Regions from separate parts of the Paenibacillus sp. CF095 genome, predicted to be linked through region 1. Evidence: riboswitches for the same ligand, from Rfam matches in the RefSeq annotation. Region 1 holds a riboswitch; the other holds the start of a gene.
The links. Region 1 has a riboswitch for FMN ahead of ribD (bifunctional diaminohydroxyphosphoribosylaminopyrimidine deaminase/5-amino-6-(5-phosphoribosylamino)uracil reductase RibD). Riboswitches for the same ligand answer to the same signal wherever they lie in the genome.
Positions count from the first base shown of each region.

Region 1 (11,931 bases):
TCATCTCCTCAATCGCGTCCGTTACAAGTTCCACTCGCTGGTCGACGATCTCGGCGATTTGTTTGATACTCAGACCTTCTTCTCCGGACAAAAACAGCAGGCCTTCAATAATCGATTTCAATTTCGGAAAATCCATGATTCTTTGTTTCCCCTCTCCACTCCATAACGATATCCTCAAACATCCGTTCCTGATAACAGACAATCTGCTTCATCTTCATCAGTTCCAGCACCGCCAGAAAAGTGACAACAATCTCATGGCGATAGATATGCTCGTCCATCAACTTGGAGAATAACAGTCTGCCTCCCGGCCCCATACTTTCCAAAGCGCCGATGACATCCCGTATCCGGTCCTTAACCGAAATCTCATCCCGTTTGATTCGGGTTACAGTTGTGCGCTTCTCAGCCTTACGTAGCGCCTTCTGAAAGGCTGCAATCAGGTCAGAGGTGTGTAAACCCTCAACCGGGTTCGATTGGGCTTCTACGGGCATATAGGGGCGCAGATCCTCGGGCTCTTTGGAAAATATAAGGCTACGTTCCCACTCCCGTTCATGAAGATGACGCGCAATTCCCTTGTACTTGCGATATTCTATCAGACGTGCAATCAGCTCTGCACGTGGATCATAATCTTCTTCTTCCATAAAATCATAATCCTCGAAGTCCTCAATGACCGGTGGTTTGGGCAATAAAAGTTTGCTCTTGATCGACAGCAATGTTGCTGCCATGACCAGAAATTCACTCGTAATATCCAGTTCCAGTTCCTGCATCGAATGCAGATACGCCATGTATTGATCGGTAATATCGCTGATGGGAATATCCTGGATATGAATTTCAGCCTTATCAATCAGATGAAGCAGCAGATCCAAAGGCCCTTCAAAAGTCTCCAGTTTGTATGTAACTACCGTCACTAGACGAATCCTCCCGCCAGAAAAATACAAAACCCTGCTAAGCCGTCCGAATCCGGTTTCCCGTGTTCGTCTGCGCAAAGCAGGGCACTACTATTAAATAAGCACTATTTTAGCTGTTTCGTCAAGTTTGCCATCTCAATTGCCGCCGTAGCTGCATCCCAACCTTTGTTGCCCGCCTTGGTTCCGGCACGTTCAATCGCTTGTTCAATATTTTCTGTCGTAACCAATCCAAAGATTGTAGGCACGCCAGTTTTCAGGTTAATTGCTGCTACCCCTTTAGCCATCTCGTTGCACACATAATCGTAATGCGTAGTGGATCCACGAATGACAGTTCCCAAGGTAATCACCGCATCATACTTGCCGCTCTCCGCCATTTTCTGCGCAATCAGAGGGATTTCGAACGCACCTGGAACCCAGGCTACATCCACTTCATCATCCTGCACGCCGTGACGTTTGAATGCATCAAGCGCTGCGCTAAGCAATTTACTGGTGATAAATTCGTTGAAACGTCCAACAACAACTCCATATCTGGATCCTTCTGATACTAAATGTCCTTCAAAAAATTGTGGCATTCAAGTCATCTCCCTAACGGTATAATGTAATGTAAGTAACGGAAATCCTAATTAATCTCTTCCATAAATTACATGGTGAACGTTATTCATATAAAATATATTTACTGTTCGTTTTGTTCGATATCATCAAACTTGAGCATATGCCCCAGCTTTGCTTGCTTTGTATGAAGATACACTGTATTGTCCTCGTTCTCTTCCATCTGGATCGCAACACGCTCTACAACTTCAAGTCCATATCCTTCAAGGCCTTTAATTTTACGAGGATTGTTAGTAAGCAGTCTGATCTGACGAACCCCAAGGTCTTTCAGAATTTGAGCGCCAATCCCGTAATCACGCAAGTCGGCAGCAAATCCCAGCTTCAGGTTTGCATCCACCGTATCCAGACCTTCCTCTTGCAGCTTATAGGCTTTGAGTTTGTTGATTAGCCCAATGCCCCGGCCTTCCTGTCTCATATAGAGCAGTACGCCGTTGCCTTCCTCGTTAATCTGTTTGAGTGCCGCATCAAACTGAGGACCACAGTCACAACGATGGGAATGGAATACATCACCAGTCAAACATTCAGAGTGCACACGTACAAGTACGGGTTTGGAACCATCTATTTCACCTTTGACCAAAGCCACATGCTCCTTGTTGTCCACAGCGTTTGTATAAGCCACCGCTTGAAACTCGCCAAAGTCCGTTGGCATACGTACAGCCACTTCACGTTGGACCAGCTGCTCTTTTTCGTTACGGTAACGAATCATGTCCTGAATACTGATCAGCTTCAGATCATGTTTGCGGGCAATCTCCTGCAGATCCGGAAGTCTGGCCATTGTGCCATCTTCCTTAATCACTTCACAGATCACGCCTGCGGGATATGAACCACACATAATGGCCAAATCTACGGCCGCTTCTGTATGCCCAGCACGACGAAGTACACCGCCATCTTTTGCAATCAGCGGGAACATGTGACCAGGCTTACGGAAGTCCCCAGCTTTCGCTTCAGGATCGATCAGACCTTTCACGGTAATAGAGCGTTCATGTGCCGAGATACCTGTTGTCGTATCTTTGTGGTCCACAGAGACGGTGAAGGCTGTTCCATGGAAATCCGTATTTTGTTGAACCATCGGTTTCAGATTCAGTTCGTCCGCACGTTGTTGTGTAATCGGAACACAGACCAGACCTCTACCTTCAGTAATCATGAAATTAATGACTTCAGGTGTCGCCTTTTCGGCCAAAGCGATAAAATCGCCTTCATTCTCCCGATCTTCATCATCCACAACAATGACGGGTTTACCACGCATGAGATCATATATAGCTTCTTCTATCGTATCCAAAATGGATTGTTCTGACATGGGTCCACCTCCAGTTAATTTCTGTTCTCTATTTATACAAATCCGTGATTGGCGAGAAAATCTTCACTGATACTGTGCGGCTTGCCAGCACCCGTCTCTCGATGTCCTCTCCCATACTGGAGCAGATGATCCACATATTTGCCCAAAATATCGCATTCGATATTAATGGTATCCCCTGTCTTTTTCACATTTAGTACAGTTTCACCAATGGTATGCGGGATTATGGAAACCGTGAATGCGGTATCCGATGTATGGACAACGGTCAAGCTAATGCCATCCAGTGTAACCGATCCTTTGGGAATCAGATATTTGAACAACTGGTGATCATCAGGTTTGATCTCAAACACAATCGCATTCTGATCACGTGTTATACTGCCAATCACTCCGGTACCATCGACATGGCCCTGAACGATGTGTCCGCCAAAACGCCCGCCGGATTGCATGGCCCGCTCCAGATTAACTTTACTGCCAGATTGCAGCTGACTGAGATTGGTATGGCGATAGGTTTCAGGCATTACATCGGCGGTAAAACCTCCACCTTCGAGCGTTGTCGCAGTTAAGCACACGCCGTTCACTGCTACACTATCACCAATTTTCAGATCGTCCATGATGGCGGAAGCTCCGATATTCAGGACCATCGCTTCGCCTTTCCGACCAATACGCCGGATCTGACCGACTTCTTCCACCAAACCGGTAAACATGCTGCCGCCTCCCTTGTTCAATTTATAAAGAGTCTAACTTGTTTCTTTAAAATTCATTTATTTATTCAGGCCACACCGGAATACCGCCAATGCTGATATTATCTCCAACTTTTTCGATCTCCAACTGATTCAATTGAATCGCCTGATTCATACGTTCCACACCTTCGAAGCGGAAGCTTCCAGGTGTATCATAACCGCCTACAATCTTCGGAGCGATAAACATGAGCAGTCGATCGACCAACCGTGCCTCCAGCATGGCTCCATTCAGAGTGCCCCCACCTTCAAGCAAAATCGAACCAATCTCACGCTCACCCAACTTGCTAAGTCCGCTTAACAGATCCACACGTGGTCCAGGACCACAGCGTATAATCTCAACACCGTAAGCTTCCAAACGTTCAGCAGCTTCAGGACTGGCTTCGTCTGTGGTGAGAACCCATGTTGGAGCAAGACCATCCTTAACCATTTTGGCACCTACGGGAAGACGCAACTTGGAATCCACCACAATGCGCACCGGACTAATGCCTTCCACTTGTAAACGGGTTGTAAGTTCCGGATTATCGGCAATCACTGTGTCGACGCCAACCATAATTCCCTGGTGACGATGACGAAGGGCATGCACAATCTCACGAGCGGGCTCGTTGGAGATCCACTTGCTGTCTCCGCTGCGAGTAGCAATTTTGCCATCCAAAGTAGTAGCCGTTTTCAGTGTCACAAAAGGTAGACCCGTTGTTATAAATTTAATGAATTTTTCATTCATGCGTCTTCCACGCTCACGCAGTACGCCAACTTCAACTTCAATGCCTTGTTGACGAAGCATGCTGATGCCTCTGCCGGATACTTGCGGATTTGGATCTTCACAACATACGACAACACGTTTTACCTTTTCATGAATCAGGCGTTCACTACAAGGTGGCGTCTTGCCATAATGACTACAGGGCTCAAGTGTAACGTATACCGTACTTCCTTCTGCATCGCTGCCTGCCATGTTAAGGGCATGCACCTCCGCATGACCGGTTCCACGTTTCAGATGGCTCCCCAGACCTACAATACGACCCTCTTTCACAACTACACATCCAACGACCGGATTAATCCCCGTCTGTCCTTGTGCTCGTTCCGCCATATCCAATGCTAGTGCCATATAAAATTCATCATTGATCATTTCCAAATCCGTTCACCCCGCGGTTTAAAGTCTTTTTTATTAAAAAATCCCCGTCGAACAATCAGTTCGATGGGGATGATGAGAGACAAATGTCACCAGCAGGAGTGAAATGGATACAGCACGCCAACACTTTGCCCAAAACTTCATTTCGGGCAAGTGAAAATAGACACATACCTTAATGAACATCAATTACAGGTAAAGAGCTTTTATAGTGTGGCATATGTATGGAACTGTCCGGCGTAACCGGATTTTCCCTGCACAGTGCAAGACATTACCAATCTAGACTGTACAGCAATACTCCTGCTGAATGCAAACCTGTTAGGTCTGCACCTCTCCTTCTCCCATCCAGACTATACTGTCGGTTCTGGAATTACACCAGATCAGCCATCTGCCACAGGCAGACAGGTCACGGACTTTGCATCAAGTGCTGGACATGTGTCCTTACACTTCCTGCATCACCGCCGGTAGGGAATTGCACCCTGCCCTGAAGGATTGCTTTCGTTATTACTTGGATGTTAGCACTTTAATGCCAAAAAATCAATTGTTTTTTGTTCCTTTTTGTCACATACTAACTTTTAATAAGCTAAGAAACAACAAAAAACCGCTTCCTCTCAAGGAGGTACGGTTTTTGTTTGGAGGCACATTTCACATCCATCGCAGCATTCTACATATCAGGAAAACACCAGCTCGCCATATGCTTTAATTCTTTGGCATTATGGAATGGAGTGCGATCAGGTTCTTGCAGGGGCGAAGTCGGAAGCGGGAACTCTCTTGCCACCCTTCTGACCCAACTTGTGGAATCAATCGCAATAGCCGAGCATTTCCAGCGTCCATTCGCTCTCGGTCGAAACGTTCCATGCAAATCTGCTTTTCCCGGCATCTCTGGAAAGACACCATCCAAATATTCAACGATGACACGCTTGTCTCTGACTTCATGACAGTATACTGTCACCCATACACCTTCCCGGACCCGAACAGCATACACATCTCCAGACTGTACCTCCCCGGTACCTGCATCAGGAGATGCCTTTGGTACTTTTCCGCGAACACTTCTCTTCTTCTCCAATGCTCCTAAGATCGTGTCCTTTACAACTGGACTCTCATCAGGCTTATCCGCAAGAGATATATTATTCAGATCAAAATCATGAAATATCTTGTTCAGGTTGTTCTCATTGATTCCTACAGATGAGTCCCACCATGCCAGAGGCGCCTGTACCTCAACCCGAACATTGGGGCGTGCGTCACGTTGCATGTAAGTGGTGAATTCCGTGATCATTCCAGGATGTTCCGGCGTATCCAATATGCCAATCAGAGCTAACGTCTCAAGCAAATCACGGTAAGCATATTCCTTCTGTGTAGGCAAAAGACGTTCCTTCTTGAGCGCTACTGCTGCCTTGCTGTAGCGTGTTTTGGGAGGTAATTCGCGCAGCACCGTTAACACCGCACGGAATGTCCAACGGTCGTAATCATTGGGTATTGGAAGCTCCTGTGCTGCAGCCAACTCTCGAAGTGCCAGCACATATCCAAAAGGATCACCGTCCAACGGGGTTCCATTGGTCATCCGCCAATACCATTGCAGCGTCGTGTCGGTTGCTTGATCTACACTTAACCCGCAGATCTTGCAAGTGTTCGAAGATGGATATGGCGTATGTTCATGACTTGGCATACTGCTCGCAATAAGCTTGCCCGTAAGCAACGAGCGCCAGATCATGGGTGCTGACCACAAAGAGGATACAAAAGCCTGCGCTGCATCATTCAGTGTCCATTGATTCGCAACTTTTTTCAGCTCAGTAATCGTTTCATCATGTTGAGGACGTACAAATCGATTCGGTTCATGCCCCGCTGCCTCAAGCGCTTCTCGATCCTTTACCGATAGACTATCCGGAACGACATGGCGCGATGCCTGCAGTTCTTCATCCCACAACGTGCGCTCACTATAAATTTGTTTTAACAAGCTTAGCTGAGTAACCGTATCCAAGGTTTTATTCATCCTTTCTAATCATCGATTTCAAGTATGTAAAAAAACAAAAAAAGTGCTTCTATAAAAGAAGCACTTCATGTTTGGATCCAGTTAAGGTGAAGGTATTAAGCTTCTACAACTTCAACAGTTTCCATTTTGTCTTTACCTTCTAAAGCGTCCACGAACTCCATACCTTTAGTTACTTTACCAAATACAGTATGTTGTCCATCCAGATGTGGTTGCGGTTGGTAGCAGATGTAGAACTGGCTTCCACCTGTGTTACGGCCAGCATGTGCCATAGCAAGTGTTCCGCGCTCATGTTTGTTCGGGTTAATTTCACAATTGATTGTGTAACCTGGGCCACCTGCACCGCTACCGTTAGGGCATCCGCCTTGAGCTACAAAGCCCGGGATAACGCGGTGGAATGTAAGACCATTGTAGAAACCGGAGTTAGCCAGTTTCTCAAAGTTTGCTACAGTGTTTGGAGCTTCTTGATCAAACAGATCGATCAGAACTTCTCCGCCGTTTGCCAATTTAATTTTCGCTTGTTTCGCCATATGTAAATGACTCCTTTCGTATTGACCATCGTTAATGGTGCCAGAACGCATGACCCTGGGTCAAGCATTACAGCACTTTTCTTAGTGTACACCGAAAATGACTGGATCGCAAAAAAAACGGAAACTTTTTTTCATAATTTAGTCCGAATATACAAAAAGCAGACGAAAATGGAAGTTCCCTTTTCATCTGCTTCAAATTTAAAATCCCTATATCCTGAATAATGCAGAAACGCATTATTTTTTGACGAATTAGCGAGTTACTGGCTGTTTGCCAATGCGCGCTGGTACCAGGTCATTCTGGATGATATCTTGATACGTCTCACGGCGTACTACGACATCTCCTTGACCGTCTTTGACAAACACAACAGCCGGACGACGAATACGGTTGTAGTTGCTCGCCATGGAGTAGTTATATGCACCTGTACAAGCTACAGCGAGCAGATCGCCGCTCTCCACTTTTGGCAGGTCCAGATCCCAGATCAACATATCGCCACTCTCGCAGCATTTACCCGCAACAGATACCGTTTCCTGAGCAGCCTCATTTGCACGGTTGGCAAGCACAGCTTCGTACTTGGATTCATACAAAGCAGGACGTGGGTTATCGGTCATACCACCATCAACGGCAACGTATTTACGCACGCCTGGGATGTCTTTGCTTGTTCCAACAGTATACAGCGTTGTTCCCGCTTCACCCACGATACTGCGCCCTGGCTCAACCCAGATCTCAGGTACGGCATAGCCGATTTGAGCAAAATGATTTTTAACTGCGTCTGTAATAGCCTTCACGTATTGCGCAACTTCAAGCGGTGTATCTCCATCGATATAACGGATTCCGAATCCACCACCAAGGTTAACCACTTTGAAAGCAACATTAAGACGCTCATATACACTTGCTGCAAATTCAGCAACACGTTGAACAGCCATCTGGAAGCCTTCAACTTCGAAGATCTGGGAACCGATGTGGGAATGCACACCGAGCAATACCAGGTTAGACTGCTTGGAAGCCAAGTCAATCGCTTCAAATGCTGTACCATTGCCGATATCGAATCCAAATTTGGAATCCGTTTGACCTGTGGAAATATATTCATGCGTATGGGCCTCAACACCAGGCGTCACACGAAGCAAAATGTTTACTTTACGATTTTTGTCCGCTGCTACAGCCTGCAACAGATGTAGTTCATTGAAGTTATCAACAACAAAGCATCCGATCTCCGCATCAAGAGCCATTTCGATCTCTTCCAGCGTTTTGTTGTTACCGTGGAAGTGAATGCGCTCAGCCGGGAATCCTGCTTGCAGTGCAGTAAACAGTTCACCGTCAGATACAACATCCAGGGAAAGTCCTTCTTCAGCTGCAAGGGCACACATCGCCATTACACAGAATGCTTTACTTGCGTATGCAACCTGGAAGCCCAATCCGGAAGCACGGAATGCTTCCATATACTCTCTGCAACGCTCGCGAACCAATTGCTCGTCCACAACGTACAGGGGAGTTCCAAATTGTTCTTTCAGATCTGTTGCATCAACTCCGCCAATCTCCAGATGCCCTTGCGCGTTTATTTTACTTGTACCATGTAAATACATAATCTGCATTCCTCACTTTTTTATATACTGGAACAGTTGCTATTCCAATGATTTTACACCAGTATATCAAATTAGGCAGCGAGATGAATGGATTTTTCGGAAGATCATTTGTGTTTTTTACTTTTTCGCAGTTCACCGTCTGGATCATCAGACATTTTGGTGTTGTCACGGGTTTTGTTGAATGATGGACGTTTTTTATTTTCCAGCAACGGAAGCCGGAATAAAAAGTTGCCCAGGGCCTTTGCATTAAACGGTATAAAAGGCCAGAGATACGAAGAATTGTACGACCGGTGAATGGTGAGCGCCAATATGAGCAATGTACTGCCCACCACCAATCCCGGAACCTTGAATATCGCAACAGCGATTAACAGAACCAACCTGACCAGCCTGTTGGCAAGTCCAAGCTCGTAACTCGGCGTGGCAAACATGCCGATGGCTGCGATCGCCATATAAAGTACAACCTCATTGACAAAATATCCTGTTTTGACGGCGATATCCCCGACTAGAATTGCCGCGATTAAGCCCATTGCCGATGCCAATGGTGTAGGCGTATGGACCGCTGCCATCCGTAATAAATCGACGCCAAGTTCGATCAATAGAAACTGTAGAATCAGCGGTAGCTTTACATTTTCCTGCGGACCGATGAAGTCAAGTCCCATCGGTTTAATCGAAGGGTCAATAACCATGAGAAGCCATAGCGGTAGCAAAAACAACGATATGAGAATCCCTGCAAAACGCACCCATCGTAAATACGTCCCCATCAATGCTGTCTGTCTGTTCTCCTCCGCATGCTCACACAGATCGAAGAAAGTCGTAGGCAGAATCATCACACTGGGGGAAGTGTCTACGAAAATGACAACACGTCCTTCCAGCAAATGGGAAGCTGTAACATCCGGTCGTTCGGAATACCGGACGAGTGGAAACGGATTCCAACCCTTGTTGATAATCGCTTCTTCCAGCTGTTTATCGGCGGAGGGAATACCATCAATATCCACTCGCTGAATTTTTTCACGAACGGAATCCACCTGCACTTTATCCACAATATCGTCAATGTACACCACGCAGACATCGGTTTGTGTTCTCCGCCCCACCTGCATGATCTCAAATTTCAGTCCTGGGTCGCGAATTCTACGGCGCACCAAGGTTACATTGGTTAGGAGTGTTTCGGTAAAGCCGTCTCTGGAACCCCGGACTACCCTTTCCAATGAAGGTTCTTCGGGTGAACGTACCGGATAACTCCGGGTATCCATAATTAAGACCGAGCGGTCCCCTTCAACGAACATTGCACTCATACCGGTAAGAACCTTGTTGATGACCGCACTCATCTTCTCGACTTTTTCCACCTGAATATGGGGAATGTAACATTCAAAATAAGATTTGAGTGCATGTCCGGACACGTCATCCGGCGTGAGATAGGTGAGTCTTTTCAACACTTCAAGCAAAATCTCATCCTTGGCGAAGCCGGTGATCATCAGCAATCCAACGTGCTTGCCACCCAGGACCATTTCTCTCATATTCACGTCAAACGATTCTCCGAGCCCCAGTACCTGTTGCAGTGTATATCTATTCTCACTCATGCGTGGGGAGATATCATCGTTTTCCTGCCAATATTGCACGGATTCCTCAATGCTGTCGGACATCTCATTTTGTTTTTTCTTACTGTACGCTTTCTCCTCTTCTTCCTTCTGAATCTCATAAGCAGACTTGTGTAACATCTCTTCCGTTATACCTTCACTATTTTCCTGGCCTGTGTGCTCTGTTTGTTCATCCATCTTCCATCCTCCTATGGCCACGAGTTACCGCTGATATATGAAAAAATCAAACAGGGAACCTGTCATTTTGCCCAAAATCATGGCGAGCAGTAATCCAAACAAATAAGGTTTCATGCCCAATCGTTTGGCTAGTACGGGCAGTACATTAAGCACCTCAGTGAGCGCTGCGGCCAGCAGACCGATGAACACCCCACAGAACAAACCAACGATTGGACTGAGTAGCAGCACCCCATGCATTTTCCAGTGCCAGAAATCCGCCACCGTCCCGAGCAGTGAACCACCGATCAGCGCCCCTTCGTACCAGTGAGTCTTGTCATACGATTGCGTAAGTTGGGCCAACCTGGGAATCATATCGAGCACCAGAATGAGCGCAATTACGCCGCTCCCTACGGCAATTCCCCCTGCAATACCCAATACAATGCTGATTGCTCCATTAAGAACGCTCATCCGCATTCATCTCCCTGCGTTCCTGCTCGTGCATCCGTTCGCTTTCTTCAATCACCACATATTTATCTACATTTTGCTGGTATAGGAACATCTCCACTTCCAGCGGGGTAGGTTCCTCATTCCACTTTTTCTTGAACAAATGATTAAAAAATACTGCCATTCCGAATCCAATGCCAATGGAATACGCCACTTGGAACAGATAGGGATGTTCGTCCCGATGCCCAGTGAGCATCTCCACAATTCGAATCTGTACTTCCTGCATGTTCACATCGGCATGAAAATTCATAATGGTTAAGGCTGATCCAAAAAACAGCAGCAGCCAAACCAGAATGAACAGGGACTTGGAAGGTTGACCATTTTCCGCAATGACTTCAACCAACGTATGACCTGATCCCATCAGTTCCACACTTACCTCCGGCAAGACGTGCCGAATTCGGGGAATAATTTGCAATATATCAATGAGGATCAGATTGCCATCCTCCGGTCCAGGGCGCAGCAGTTCAAGCTCCAGTAGCCTGCCCTCCTGGTCTTCAGAAGAGGTCAGTACATGTGCAATGTCTCCAAGCTTGACTGCTCTGCCCCTCTGGATGCGAATACGGCTGCGCAGACGAATATAGACCATTGGAGTGGGTGTCTGGGACATCCATAGCACTCCTTTACTGCGTAATTTAGGTTAGTATTTGAAGAATGTGCAAATTTATTACAAACGGGTTGGAAAAAGATCGGGAGGTGGGTGGTGGCGCTGCGGGATGGATCGGTCATTGGTCGCTGTTGCTCGGGGGAGGATACACGCAGACACTCCGACGGCAGACCAACCTTCTGATCACTGTTGTCTCCAAATGTGTTAGAAATTTGGAGACAAAGACGAACGCTTCGCTTCTTCAGGTCTAATCTGCCGCCTGCGTTGCTTATGTATCATTAGGCAAGCCCTCCCGTTTCCAAA
Region 1 covers NZ_FMZN01000001.1:961,135-973,065, reverse strand. Annotated here, with positions in the region: gene scpB (SMC-Scp complex subunit ScpB) at 1-136, opposite strand, end outside; gene BLS69_RS04320 (segregation and condensation protein A) at 105-905, opposite strand; gene ribE (6,7-dimethyl-8-ribityllumazine synthase) at 1,010-1,477, opposite strand; gene BLS69_RS04310 (bifunctional 3,4-dihydroxy-2-butanone-4-phosphate synthase/GTP cyclohydrolase II) at 1,579-2,811, opposite strand; gene ribE (riboflavin synthase) at 2,844-3,512, opposite strand; gene ribD (bifunctional diaminohydroxyphosphoribosylaminopyrimidine deaminase/5-amino-6-(5-phosphoribosylamino)uracil reductase RibD) at 3,574-4,677, opposite strand; FMN riboswitch at 5,001-5,167, opposite strand; gene BLS69_RS04295 (hypothetical protein) at 5,336-6,649, opposite strand; gene BLS69_RS04290 (peptidylprolyl isomerase) at 6,757-7,188, opposite strand; gene lysA (diaminopimelate decarboxylase) at 7,438-8,769, opposite strand; gene BLS69_RS04280 (spore germination protein) at 8,874-10,541, opposite strand; gene BLS69_RS04275 (stage V sporulation protein AB) at 10,566-10,994, opposite strand; gene BLS69_RS04270 (stage V sporulation protein AA) at 10,975-11,631, opposite strand; gene BLS69_RS31830 (hypothetical protein) at 11,676-11,879, shown strand.

Region 2 (11,931 bases), 430 kb from region 1:
CTCTGCATCGCCATATGACGAATCGCATCCAAATCAACATGCAACAGCTTACCCTCTCGCTTCACGAGTCTACCTGCCACAAAGACCGTATCCACATTGGATGGATTGGCAAATTGCACGACAGCGCCGATTGGATCATGGATGGGGAACAGATTCAGATCGGTGGTACGAATCATGATCAGATCTGCTTCCTTCCCTGGGGTCAACGTACCCACCTTCTTCTCCAATCCCAATGCTTGGGCACCAGCCGAAGTTGCAAATCTCAGTACTTGGCTGGACTGCAAGTTCAACTCACCAGGCATCTCACCCTGCTGCAAAAGTTGTTCGTTGGCTCTGGATCGTTCAGCTTGAAGTGCAAACTTCATCTGCGAGAACATATCTCCGCCTGTGGAAGTCACCACATCTACACCAAGTGTAGGGGTTCCCCCATGTTCAAGAAAATAGCCGGTGGCCGGATATCCATGACCCATCATCATCTCAACCTCAGGTGTGACCGACAAGGAAGCACCGCTATCTGCCAGCATTTTGTATTCATCCATGCCCATGGTATTACCATGAACGATATTCACTCGTGGACTTAACAGTCCCGCTTCGTACAAGTGACTAATCGAACGATCCACAGATCCCCAACTGCCAAATCCGGCATGCATGGAACAGATCACATCCAGCTCTTGAGCAAGTTCGATCTCCTTCACGGTTGTATCCCAATGACTGAACTCTGGACCACGAATGGCAAGCCCATAGGTAAGTAATTGATCCCGTGATGAAAAATAACGTTCTTTGACTCTTCTCACATCATTATTCGAATACGTGAGTTGGCTATCCCGATTCCAGTAGTTCGTCTCACCAGGGACTCCGTGAGCAAATACCGCCCGAATGCCAGCATCCTGAAGTCCACGAATCAGTTCATCCGTATGGTCAGGTGAATACGGCATGCTCCAATCCAACACCGTTGTCACTCCTGCATTAAGCGCTTCCAAGGAACCGAGTAAGTTGGCAATATAACTATCTTCTGGACGGAGCTTGCTTCCCATCGCACCATAATAGAGATTTTGCAAATAGACTGGCAAGGACCAGTTGGTTCCCGCTGTTTTGACCAGTGATTCCCACACATGCCGATGTGTGTCCACCAGCCCAGGCATAATAATCATCGATGAAGCATCAATGATCTCCGCATCTGGAATATCCAGGTCGGGCTGGATCGCCATGATCAGTGAATCCTGAATCAGAACGTCCGCCCTCTTATACTGTCCAATTCGAGCATCCATCGACAACACACAGCCATTTTTCAACAGATAACTTGTCCGCACAAGACACATCTCCCATCTGATTTGGTTTGAAAGACGATCATATCCTGCTTACGAATCCGTACTGCTTTTGACTATTGTTTCGCTAGTATATATATATTATATAGTTATTGTTAGTATTTATCAATTTTGGGATTTACGTTTCGCCCGAAATCTTCTGACCTTCATCAGATTTCCACACATCTTATCATCACAGTACTTCTGTGTTCTGCTTCGGGTATCATCATAAAACATCCAGCGACAATCCGAATTATCACAGATCCGAATCCTGCCGCCTTCTCCCGCTACCAAAGTCGTAGCAAAATCAGCAGCTACCTCAGCCATAACCTGATGCCAACCCGTTTCTACAGCTACCAGTTGGAGTTTCAGTCCCTGATCAATTGTAGTCAATTTTCTTCTCACATGCCCTGCTTCCATAACGCCATTCAACCATTGTTTTTCTTTATCCGTTAATGATTCTCCAGAAGACAAGCGGGCTCCAAGATCCATCAATTCATTCCTGAAATTTCTCATCGACAACTCATCTTCTGGAGATGAAGGGACAGAAGCGTTAAGTTGCCATCGTTCCAGAAAATCTTGCTGCCAGCTCGCCTTCCCTAGTCTGTCCTCCGATCGATCTCCCCCACGCCAGTCGTGATAATCGCTGTTTACAAAATCGGTCCATAACCTGTCCATATATACCTCCGTTTATCGTAACCATCTAAGTAAATAAAGAAGGTTACAACTCATCTTTGATGTGTTATATTAAGTGTAACCTCATTAATCAGTTTTAGCTAGTTACATCACAAATCACAATTATACGCAAGGAGGAAAAGGCAATGACAAAAACAACAGCACTAGATGTGTTACTTATTCAAAAGGATGATACTTGGGATCAATGTAATTGGATTGTACCTTTGTCGAAATCCTTGGAGGGTCTTACAGCAGAACAAGCAGCCTGGATTCCACCCTCAGGGGGATTAAGCATCTGGCAGTTGGTTAACCATATGTATTATTACAACCATCGCTTATTATGTCGCATGCAAGGTAAGGAGCCTACCCTTCCTGCTGTAGACTCCAATGAATACACGTTTGGGAATTCCGGAGATCCGACGGATGCAGCTGGATGGAATACACTGCTACAGGGTACAACTCGATTAGCCCAGCAGTTGCGAGATCAATTGGCTGCACTACAAGAGTCAGATCTTGAAGCCGCATATATGGACTCCGAAGAGAAATGGGCACACGAACTAGCTCGCTGGGTACTCCATGATGCGTATCACGCAGGTCAGATCGTGCTCCTTCGCAGACAGCAAGGAAGCTGGAAAATCGTTTTCTAAAAAAAATGCTTGAACTGCTAGCGCTTACAGGAATAAGATGAACTTATTAATGTTACAGCTTGTTCAACACACTATATAATTGAATAGGATCTTCGGGGTAGGGTGCAATTCCCAACCGGCGGTGATGTTCTTCGGAACCAGCCCGCGACTCGCTATTAGTTCTTAACGAAGGACATCTAGCGACTGACTTGGTGTGAATCCAAGGCCGACGGTACAGTCCGGATGAGAGAAGATCAACACATTGACATGCCGTTCTCGGGAAGGCCTCTTTCCTGACGCATGTCTTTGGATGAGCCCCCGTTTATTTGGTATATACCAAAACGGGGGCTTTTGTCGATTTTGCCAACTGAAGATTCCGTGTTCTGACGAAGGAGTCCTGAATATGGAAAAGACATCAGCAGCATCACCTGTTTACCGCAAGGAACGAAGTAATACTGGATTCTGGCTTGTAGTTCTCGGCGCCGCCTTATGGGGTGTCGACCCACTCTTCCGCATTATTTTGCTAAACACGATGACATCCACGCAGATTGTACTGGTGGAACACATCATCGTCAGTCTTATTGCCATACCCGTGCTGTGGAAATTTCGGGCTGATCTGAAAAACCTACGCGCTCGCCACTGGATTGCCGTGATTTTTATTTCATGGGGAGGATCAGCACTCGCAACGGTATTGTTCACCATGGCACTAACACATAACGATCCGAATACGGTGCTTTTATTGCAAAAAATGCAACCACTCTTCGCTATCGTTCTGGCTAAACTGTTACTGAAAGAAACGTTGCCTCGTCGCTTCGGTGGATTGTTCTTCATTGCATTAGCAGGAACCTACCTGCTTACATTTGGCTTCACATTGCCATTAGGTAACTGGGACAACTGGATTCATGCTGGAAGCTTGTTATCCCTTGGGGCTGCTGCCTTATGGGGAGGTTCAACCGTTATGGGCCGATTGATGCTGGGACAGGCGCGTTATGAAACGGTCACCTCCCTTCGCTTTGTCGTTGCTCTCCCGCTCCTGATTTTTATGACGTGGAACGAAGGTGCGGCATGGACATTTCCGTCCGGAACGGGTGAACAGACTGCTGTCATCCTCAATATTCTCGGTCAGGCATTGTTACCAGGTTTGCTAAGTCTTCTGTTGTATTACAAAGGTCTGTCGTCAACCAAAGCATCTGTTGCAACACTCGCGGAACTTAGCTTCCCGATGGCGGGTGTGTTGGTGAACTGGATTGCTTTCCGTACACTGATTACATGGGAGCAGCTGCTTGGTTTTATCCTGATCTGGGTGGCCCTCTTCGCCATTTCCAGACAGCAGGAAAGATCATCAACTGCGGCCGATGCTGCACCGAAGCTGCGTACAGATTAAGTAGATATATCTGAGGTTCACATATAAACAAATAGTCAAATATAAAATAAAACCATTGCACATCAAATTAGATGAGCAGTGGTTTTTTATTTCCATTACTCAATTTACTCGATATTACTCGATCATTTTCTCAATTTGCAATATGAGCTATTAACCCTGTGCTTTATTTCTATATCGCAAATGCCCCTCTATTCTCTCCTCTCATACCGAATATCAAAATCATCGCGCTAAGTCTCTTCTATGTTTTGTCTTTTATCCAATCCGGTGGTACGATGACATATGGAATAAACAGATAATTATATTCAGAGAGGAACGATCATGATGTCTTCATTCTCATATACCTCCTACGACGCCGTAGGTTTGGCTGAACTGATCCGATCCCGGGAGGTATCCCCGGTTGAAATGCTGGAAGCGGCGTTTGCACGCCTTGAAGAAGTGAATCCGCAACTTAATGCGGTTATTCGTACATATGAAAATCGCGCACGTGAGGAAGCCGGTTTGGTTCGCCCTGGAGAACAACCTTTTGCCGGTGTTCCCCTGCTCCTGAAAGATATCTCGCAATCCTTGGAAGGCGAATTTCTGACTTCAGGCTCACGTTTGTTCAGCGAGCATCGTGCATTACGCAATTCCAATTTTGTCACTCGACTCCGTGATGCAGGCTTTATCTTCATAGGACATACCAATACGCCTGAATTTGGCTTGAAAAATATCACAGAGCCCCGCCTCCATGGTCCAACTCGCAATCCATGGAATATAAATCACACTCCAGGTGGTTCAAGCGGTGGAGCTGCCGCGGCTGTAGCTTCGGGTATTGTTCCTCTCGCTGGAGCCAGTGACGGAGGTGGTTCGATTCGTATCCCGGCTTCCTTTAGCGGATTGTTTGGATTGAAGCCAACACGCGGGCGCACACCTGTAGGACCGGGAGTTGGTCGTCAATGGCAAGGCGCATCGATTGATTTTGCCCTCTCTCGCTCGGTTCGGGACAGTGCTGCATTGCTTGATACGTTACAAGTCATTCAGCCCGAAGCTGCGTTCCATGCTCCACTCTTTCCAGGCAGTTACTTGGCAGATATGAGCTATCCACATCAACGCAAACTGAAAATTGCATACACAACGGATTCGCCCGTGGGTACACCTGTCTGCGCAGAAGCCAAAGAGTCTGTATACAAGCTCGTTCGCTGGTTGGAAGATCAAGGTCATCATGTTGAGGAAAAACTGAGTCCAGTCAATGGAGTTCGGTTGATGGAGAACTATTACATGATGAACAGTGGTGAGATGGCCGCGATGATCTCTTCCATGGAACGGTCCATGGGCCGGGCTCTGACCTCCGATGATATGGAGATTGAATCCTGGGTTCTGGCTGAAGCAGGCAAAAAGGTGTCCGCTGCGGAATTTGTACATAGCTTAGCTGAATGGGATGTAGCTGCAGCTCAGATGTCCACCTTATTTGAGCGTTATGACTTCTACGTCACACCTGTTAATGCTTTTCCTGCGCCTAAGATTGGGGAATTAACACCTCATGACGAACAGATCCGTAATCTGATGCGAATCAGTGAATTGGACAAGACCCAGCAGCAGCAACTCATCTATGAAATGTTTGAGCCAAGTCTTACGTATACACCGTTCACCCAGCTTGCAAATCTGACAGGCCAGCCTGCGATAAGTGTACCTCTGCATGTGACACCTGAAGGTTTGCCAATGGGCGTTCAAGTGATGGCAACCAAGGGACGCGAAGATTGGTTGTTACATCTGGCTGGACAGCTTGAACAATCAGACCTCTGGATTGGGATGAAAGGTAATCCGCTGTTCCCAGCATAAACGCAATATTTCACACGTTTTTGATGAGTAATCTTTCATGCACCCTATTCTTATTCTTCATATTCGCATGCCTACATTACTTGCTATAGTGCATGAAAGCAATGTCATCTCCGCATACTGAAGTAAAAAGACCTCGGAGGAGACAGTGATGAATTCAACGGAATCTCATAAGCAATCTATTCACATTCCTGCCAAGACAGGCTACGCTCTTAAAGTGAAAAAAGGCTCACTGATCCGTATAACTGATCTGGAGGGGCAGCAAGTGGTTGACTTTGTCGCTTATGATGCACAGAATATTAATAATCGGCTTGATCCCGGGGTAACCCTCGATGTCCTGCGCAATTACAGAATTAAACCGGGGCAATGCCTGTATTCCAACCGTTATAAACCTCTCATTTCCATTGTCAGTGAAACTGTAGGCATTCATGATTTTTTCAATTCGGCCTGTCGTCCGGAAATGTATGAGGTCTTATATGATAAAAAGGACCATCCCAGTTGTTATAATAATCTGAATACTGCTCTTGAACCTTTCGGTATCTCTCCCCCTGATCAACATTATCCTTTCAATCTGTTTATGAATTCCGTAGTAGATGGTGAAGGCAAAATTGATGTTATCGCTCCCGAATCATGTGCAGGGGATTATGTTGAAATGGAAGCTTTGATGGATCTGATCATCGGTTTATCAGCTTGTCCATGCGAGGAAAGTTCTTGCAATGGCTATCATTGTACACCTGTTCAACTCGATGTGGAGTCGCCTGCTGTTTAAAGTGTTATATCCTCACAGTTTGTTCTAATTCACTCCTTGCGGGAATACGATGACTTGTACCCATTTTATGTGACTACTGGTACAATTCGTCGAACCCGTTAAGGAGTGAACGTGTTTATGTCTGTACTGTTCAGTTATATTATTCTGGGAATATCATTGTCAGCTCCAATCGGTCCGATTAATGCAGCTCAACTGGACCGTGGAGCTCGACATGGATTCATGCATGCCTGGATTCTAGGACTCGGAGCTATGTTTGCAGACTTGGTGTATATGCTGCTGATTTATTTTGGAGTTGCCCATTTTCTGGACACGCCGTTCATGCGCTCTTTTCTCTGGTCATTTGGCAGTTTTATTCTGATTTACACGGGAGTGGAAACGCTCTCGAAGCTGAAACAGGGGATTCAAGGTACATCTACTGCGGAAGCGACTGTTCGAAAATCCTTTATTTCCGGCTTTTTAATGGCCCTGTCCAATCCACTGAACATTTTATTTTGGCTTGGGATCTATGGCTCTATTCTCGCGACAACTGTGAAGCACACGGACATGGCTCATTTGCTGCTCTACAGTTCAGGCATATTCATTGGTATCCTGGTGTGGGATGTCATTATGGCTGGAATGGCCAGTCGATTCCACAAACATAGCAGTGAAAATGTATTACGCTGGATCTCCATCATTTCGGGAATCTGCCTGATCGGATTTGGTTTGTATTTTGGGTACGAAGCTGTACGTTCCATTTTTTTCTGACAATAAAATCAGACTGGACAGTCACCCAACTTCCCCCACATTAATACTGTAACGGTATCATGTGGAATGGAGTTGGGAATCAATGGCGGAGCTGTATAGTGCCGACGAAATAAACACCTTGTTTGAGCGTCTTCCATGTTGGCAGCAGGACGCTTATTCGCAATTTGGTAAAATGATCGCCGATGAAGATAATACGTATCCATGTGTACCTGGACGAATGGGATTTCTGTCAGGACATTTGAGGTACGGCTTTACGTGTGACCCCCGATCAGAACAGGCTGCCGAAGATATGGCCGATCTGCTTAGACAATATGGTCCTGTCTCCAGAGACACTGGCCATTACGCTTCCATGGTTGTGATCTGTGAGACGCCAAGTGATCTGAAAGATCATACAACGGTAGAGCAATATCAGACGTTATTCTGGCAAATGCTTAATCGGGTAAGTTCACACGATACCGAGCCGTGGCCGGAACATATATCAACCGATCCTCATGATTCATCATGGGAGTTTTGCTTTGGCGGAGAGCCTTACTTTTGTTTCTGTGCAACTCCTGCACATGAACTCCGAGCCAGCCGGCATTTTCCTTATCTCATGTTTGCTTTTCAACCGCGGTGGGTATTCGAATCCATTAATGACAACACCCCTCTTGGCCGTAAAATGAAAACCTTAATTCGCAAACGTCTCGCTTCGTATGATGCTGTCCCTGCTCACCCTTCGCTGATGTGGTATGGTCAGCAGGATAATCTGGAATGGAAACAGTATTTTCTGCCTGATGATGAGCAGACACCTTCCAAATGTCCCTTTATGCGGATGAAGCAAGCCCTAGGCAAGTTGACGAAATAATTTTAAAGCACTCATTAATTCGTTGTGCAACTTCCACGAAAGTTGCTGAAACTTGCTTATGGTTTGGATGGTGCTGACTGCGGTGGTTTCGAGCCACGTACCTTATGAACAACATATGTGATAATCCCAAGGAACACCACAAGTCCCACACTTGCCAGCAGACCTGTTCTGCTGGCTTTTTCCATCGCTGTCCCAGCCACAGCAGCCACAATGAATACTATGGCAATCCATACTTTTATGCGATTCCACTTCACGGGCTTCATTTTCTTAATGTACGTGATGCAGATGAGCAGCCATGTATACATTAATACCAGACTACCTGCTGTCGTCACATATTCAAACAAACTCTTGGGCATCCATAATGCCATCAACGTAGACAGGACTAATCCAGCCGCTGTGCAACACAATGCCTGAATTGGCATGTCCTTTTTACCCCAGGTCTTTGTGAACAGCTTTGGTGCATCTCCATCTTCTGCGAGTTTCACCAACATGGACGTAATGGCATATAACGAAGCCACCATCGTCGAAAATCCGGCTATAATCAGAATTCCGTTGAGAATGTGGACCACAACGGTTAATCCAATGGTTGACATGGCTTTGACAAGCGGACTTTCATCTGGAGTTAACTGAGCTGAAGGCACAAGCAACAGGATCAACGCAATTGAAATCACATAGAGTGTACTCACCGATAATAACATTACTCGACCTGATTTCACTGCATCTTTTGGCTCTTTCAGATTGGCTGCCATCAAGCCCATGACCTCGATCCCGGCAAAGGCAAAGAATGCATAGATGAAACCGGTCCATACCCCTTTACCTCCATGCGGGAACCATTCATTCTTCAATTGCTCTGGTGTCACTTTTACAGGTAACCAACCCAGACAAGCCGCTCCTGCTATAGCTATAAATGCAACCGTTGCAGCAAGTTTGATTACAGCAAGAATATTCTCCGTTTTGGTTAATCCCTTCGCTCCCAATGCAGCAATGAACAAACCTATAGCGGCATAGATCGCAACAAATGCCCAAAGCGGAAACTTGGGAAACCAGAATTGAGAGAACAGCCCAAGTGCCGTTAATGAGCTGCCCATGATGAGCATTTCAGAGAACCAGTACATCCATCCACTACCAAAACCAGCCCAAGGTCCGAATGCTTCGCCTGCATACGTTCGAAAAGCACCTTCCTTTGGATCTTCTGCGGTCATCTGTGCCAGTGCACCAAATACAAAGTAAGTACCTGCCGCCGCCAGCACCAACAATATAAGTACGGATATCCCAGCCCAATGAATCGCCAGACTGGTCCCTAGAAAAAATCCCGTTCCCAGTGTGCAACCCGCGCCAAACAAGGATAGGCTGACCCAACTTAGTTTTTCGTCGTCGTTTTTACGGTGTTGCTGACTTTTCATGAAGCTCCTCCTTCTACCTTATCCCCTTACGATTTACAGGTCATGGAGGTTTTATGTCTGTATTGCCAAAAGAATTATTATTAGTTTACATAATAATTAATATGTTTAATTCATTCTGATGATAAATTTAAGCTGTATGCTTTTTAAGCATCAGAATAAAGATATATTTTCAATTCTATTTAAATCCGTAAAAAAAGTGGTTGACTTCAATCGCTTAGAATGGTTTTCCTTTTAAACTTGGTGGTGCGTCAATGTAGCTATATGAGAGATGGTAACTAAGGTGAGAAAATGATTTTTCTATTGTGAATTTTTCATATGCTGAAATATTATAAAATAAGTCGTTATTTCTTTTAAATGAACGTAGACTGCCTCTTTTTCGTATTTTCTTAATAGCTTCGTCGTTTTTTATAAATTTAGTTGTTTATAAGAAGGGCTACTTCCTGGGATTTTTCCTTTTTATCCTTTTTCACCGGTTTTCGGGCTAAGCTGACGTATAGGCATTATCCCCTAAAATTTCTCGCAGCCTCTGTTCCGAATACTATTATGAATTTTTCATATATTGAAAATATTTTATGTTGGTCATAAAAAAAGCCGCCATATGGCGGCTCCGCTAATATTCTTCATTTTTTAAGTCCGCCCAGTCCAATCTGCTCCGGCGATTTCTTTCCATCGCGCTCTAATCTCATCATACAGTTCCTGCGGAAGTGGCCCTTTAGCCACAAGATCAGCATTTTGCTGCCAGCGATTTGGCTTAGCTGTTCCTACAATAGCTGTGTCTACACCTTTGGTACTTAGCGTAAATCGCAGTGCTGTTTCCACCGCTGCCTGGGCATCTTCACCCAGAAAACCATAGTTTAGTTCACTTAAGCGCTTCCAGTATATAAATGGATAAGCCTCTTCCGAAAGTGTTTCATACGTCCAGGCCGCATTGGCAATTGGTCTTTTCGCGATTACACCCATGTTTCTTTTTCTTGCCTCAGGCAACGTAAGTTCAATTGCTTCCTGATCTGCGATATTTAATGAAGTCTCCAGGCTGTCAAATACTCCGGTCTGAATCGCATATAGCGCATCTGTTGTATCCCCACTGTATCCGATAAATCTGGTCTTTCCTGCTTCCTTGGCACGCTGTAGCACTTCGATTACTGCTCCTTGGCGGAGTACTTCTTCAGAGCAGCTATGCAAATGGATAACATCCACATAGTCCGTTTTCAGCCTTTTCAGACTGCGGTCAATCGTTTGCTCCAGTACTTTGGCATCCCAATCTGGACCTTCGATCCCGGCAGCATGTCCACATTTGGTGAACAAATAGTAGTCATCACGCCGATGTGACAGCACCTCACCGATTAATTCCTCGCTGTCCCCGTAACATTCAGCCGTGTCAATTACGTTTAATCCTGCATCGAGGGCACTATTCAGCAATGTCGCTACATCCGTTTTGGATACATTTTTGCCTATTTCCGCTCCGCCAAATCCAAGTGTACTTACGTTCATGCCAGTATTACCGTACTTGCGCGTTTCCATGGTTATCTTCCTCCAAGTTCAGTGAATTGGGTACAGATAAATAGAAATGATTAACTTTCCCTATGTTATTACCCATGAGTTGGTTATGCCACCCACTTTTCTAAACTACAACCAACTTCATTTATTTAGAAGCCATAAATGGACATTCCACCGTCAACCAATAACGTCTGACCCGTTATGTATCCCGCTGCATCTGATGCCAGGAATACAACTGGCCCTACCACTTCTTCCAGTTCTCCCACTCGCTGTAGCGGTGTACGACTTACAATTTCCTGCAAATACTGGGGATCATCCAGCAGTTTTTCGGTCAGAGGTGTTCGGAAATACCATGGTCCTACTGAATTGACACGGATTCCATATTTCCCCCATTCCAATGCGAGAACTTTGGTCATATGAATTAATGCAGCTTTGGTCGCACCATATACAACCCCTGTCCGCAAAGCCGTATGCCCACCTACCGAAGAGATGTTGATGATCTTCCCAGTCCCACGTTCTTTCATATGCTGACCCGCCAACTGCGAAGCGAAGAAAGCCGATTTTAAGTTTGTCTGCATGATGGTCTCCCACTGCTCGTCCGTTACTTCAAGTGCTGGAGTCCGTATGTTCATACCTGCGTTATTCACCAGAATGTCCAGACTACCCATCTCCGAGATTGCCTCTTGAAACGTCTCTTCCAGTTGTCCTTTTGATGTCACATCCGCAGTCAGAGCGAGCGCTTTACGCCCTGTCTGTTCATAGATGTAGGTGGCTGTCTCCTCAATTTCTTTCATCGTTCGGGATACAAGTACAACGTCACTGCCTGACTGGGCAAGTCCAATCGCAATTGCTTTTCCGATCCCTCTCCCT
Region 2 covers NZ_FMZN01000001.1:1,386,571-1,398,501, reverse strand. Annotated here, with positions in the region: gene BLS69_RS06205 (amidohydrolase family protein) at 1-1,319, opposite strand, end outside; gene BLS69_RS06200 (CGNR zinc finger domain-containing protein) at 1,431-1,982, opposite strand; gene BLS69_RS06195 (DinB family protein) at 2,126-2,626, shown strand; FMN riboswitch at 2,711-2,864, shown strand; gene BLS69_RS06190 (DMT family transporter) at 3,009-3,989, shown strand; gene BLS69_RS06185 (amidase) at 4,311-5,807, shown strand; gene BLS69_RS06180 (DUF1989 domain-containing protein) at 5,956-6,573, shown strand; gene BLS69_RS06175 (LysE family translocator) at 6,691-7,317, shown strand; gene BLS69_RS06170 (YqcI/YcgG family protein) at 7,400-8,161, shown strand; gene BLS69_RS06165 (amino acid permease) at 8,218-9,564, opposite strand; gene BLS69_RS06160 (aldo/keto reductase) at 10,192-11,085, opposite strand; gene BLS69_RS06155 (SDR family NAD(P)-dependent oxidoreductase) at 11,211-11,931, opposite strand, start outside.
Region 2: linked by a shared signal. The riboswitch ahead of BLS69_RS06190 (DMT family transporter) and the one ahead of ribD (bifunctional diaminohydroxyphosphoribosylaminopyrimidine deaminase/5-amino-6-(5-phosphoribosylamino)uracil reductase RibD) in region 1 are both predicted to bind FMN.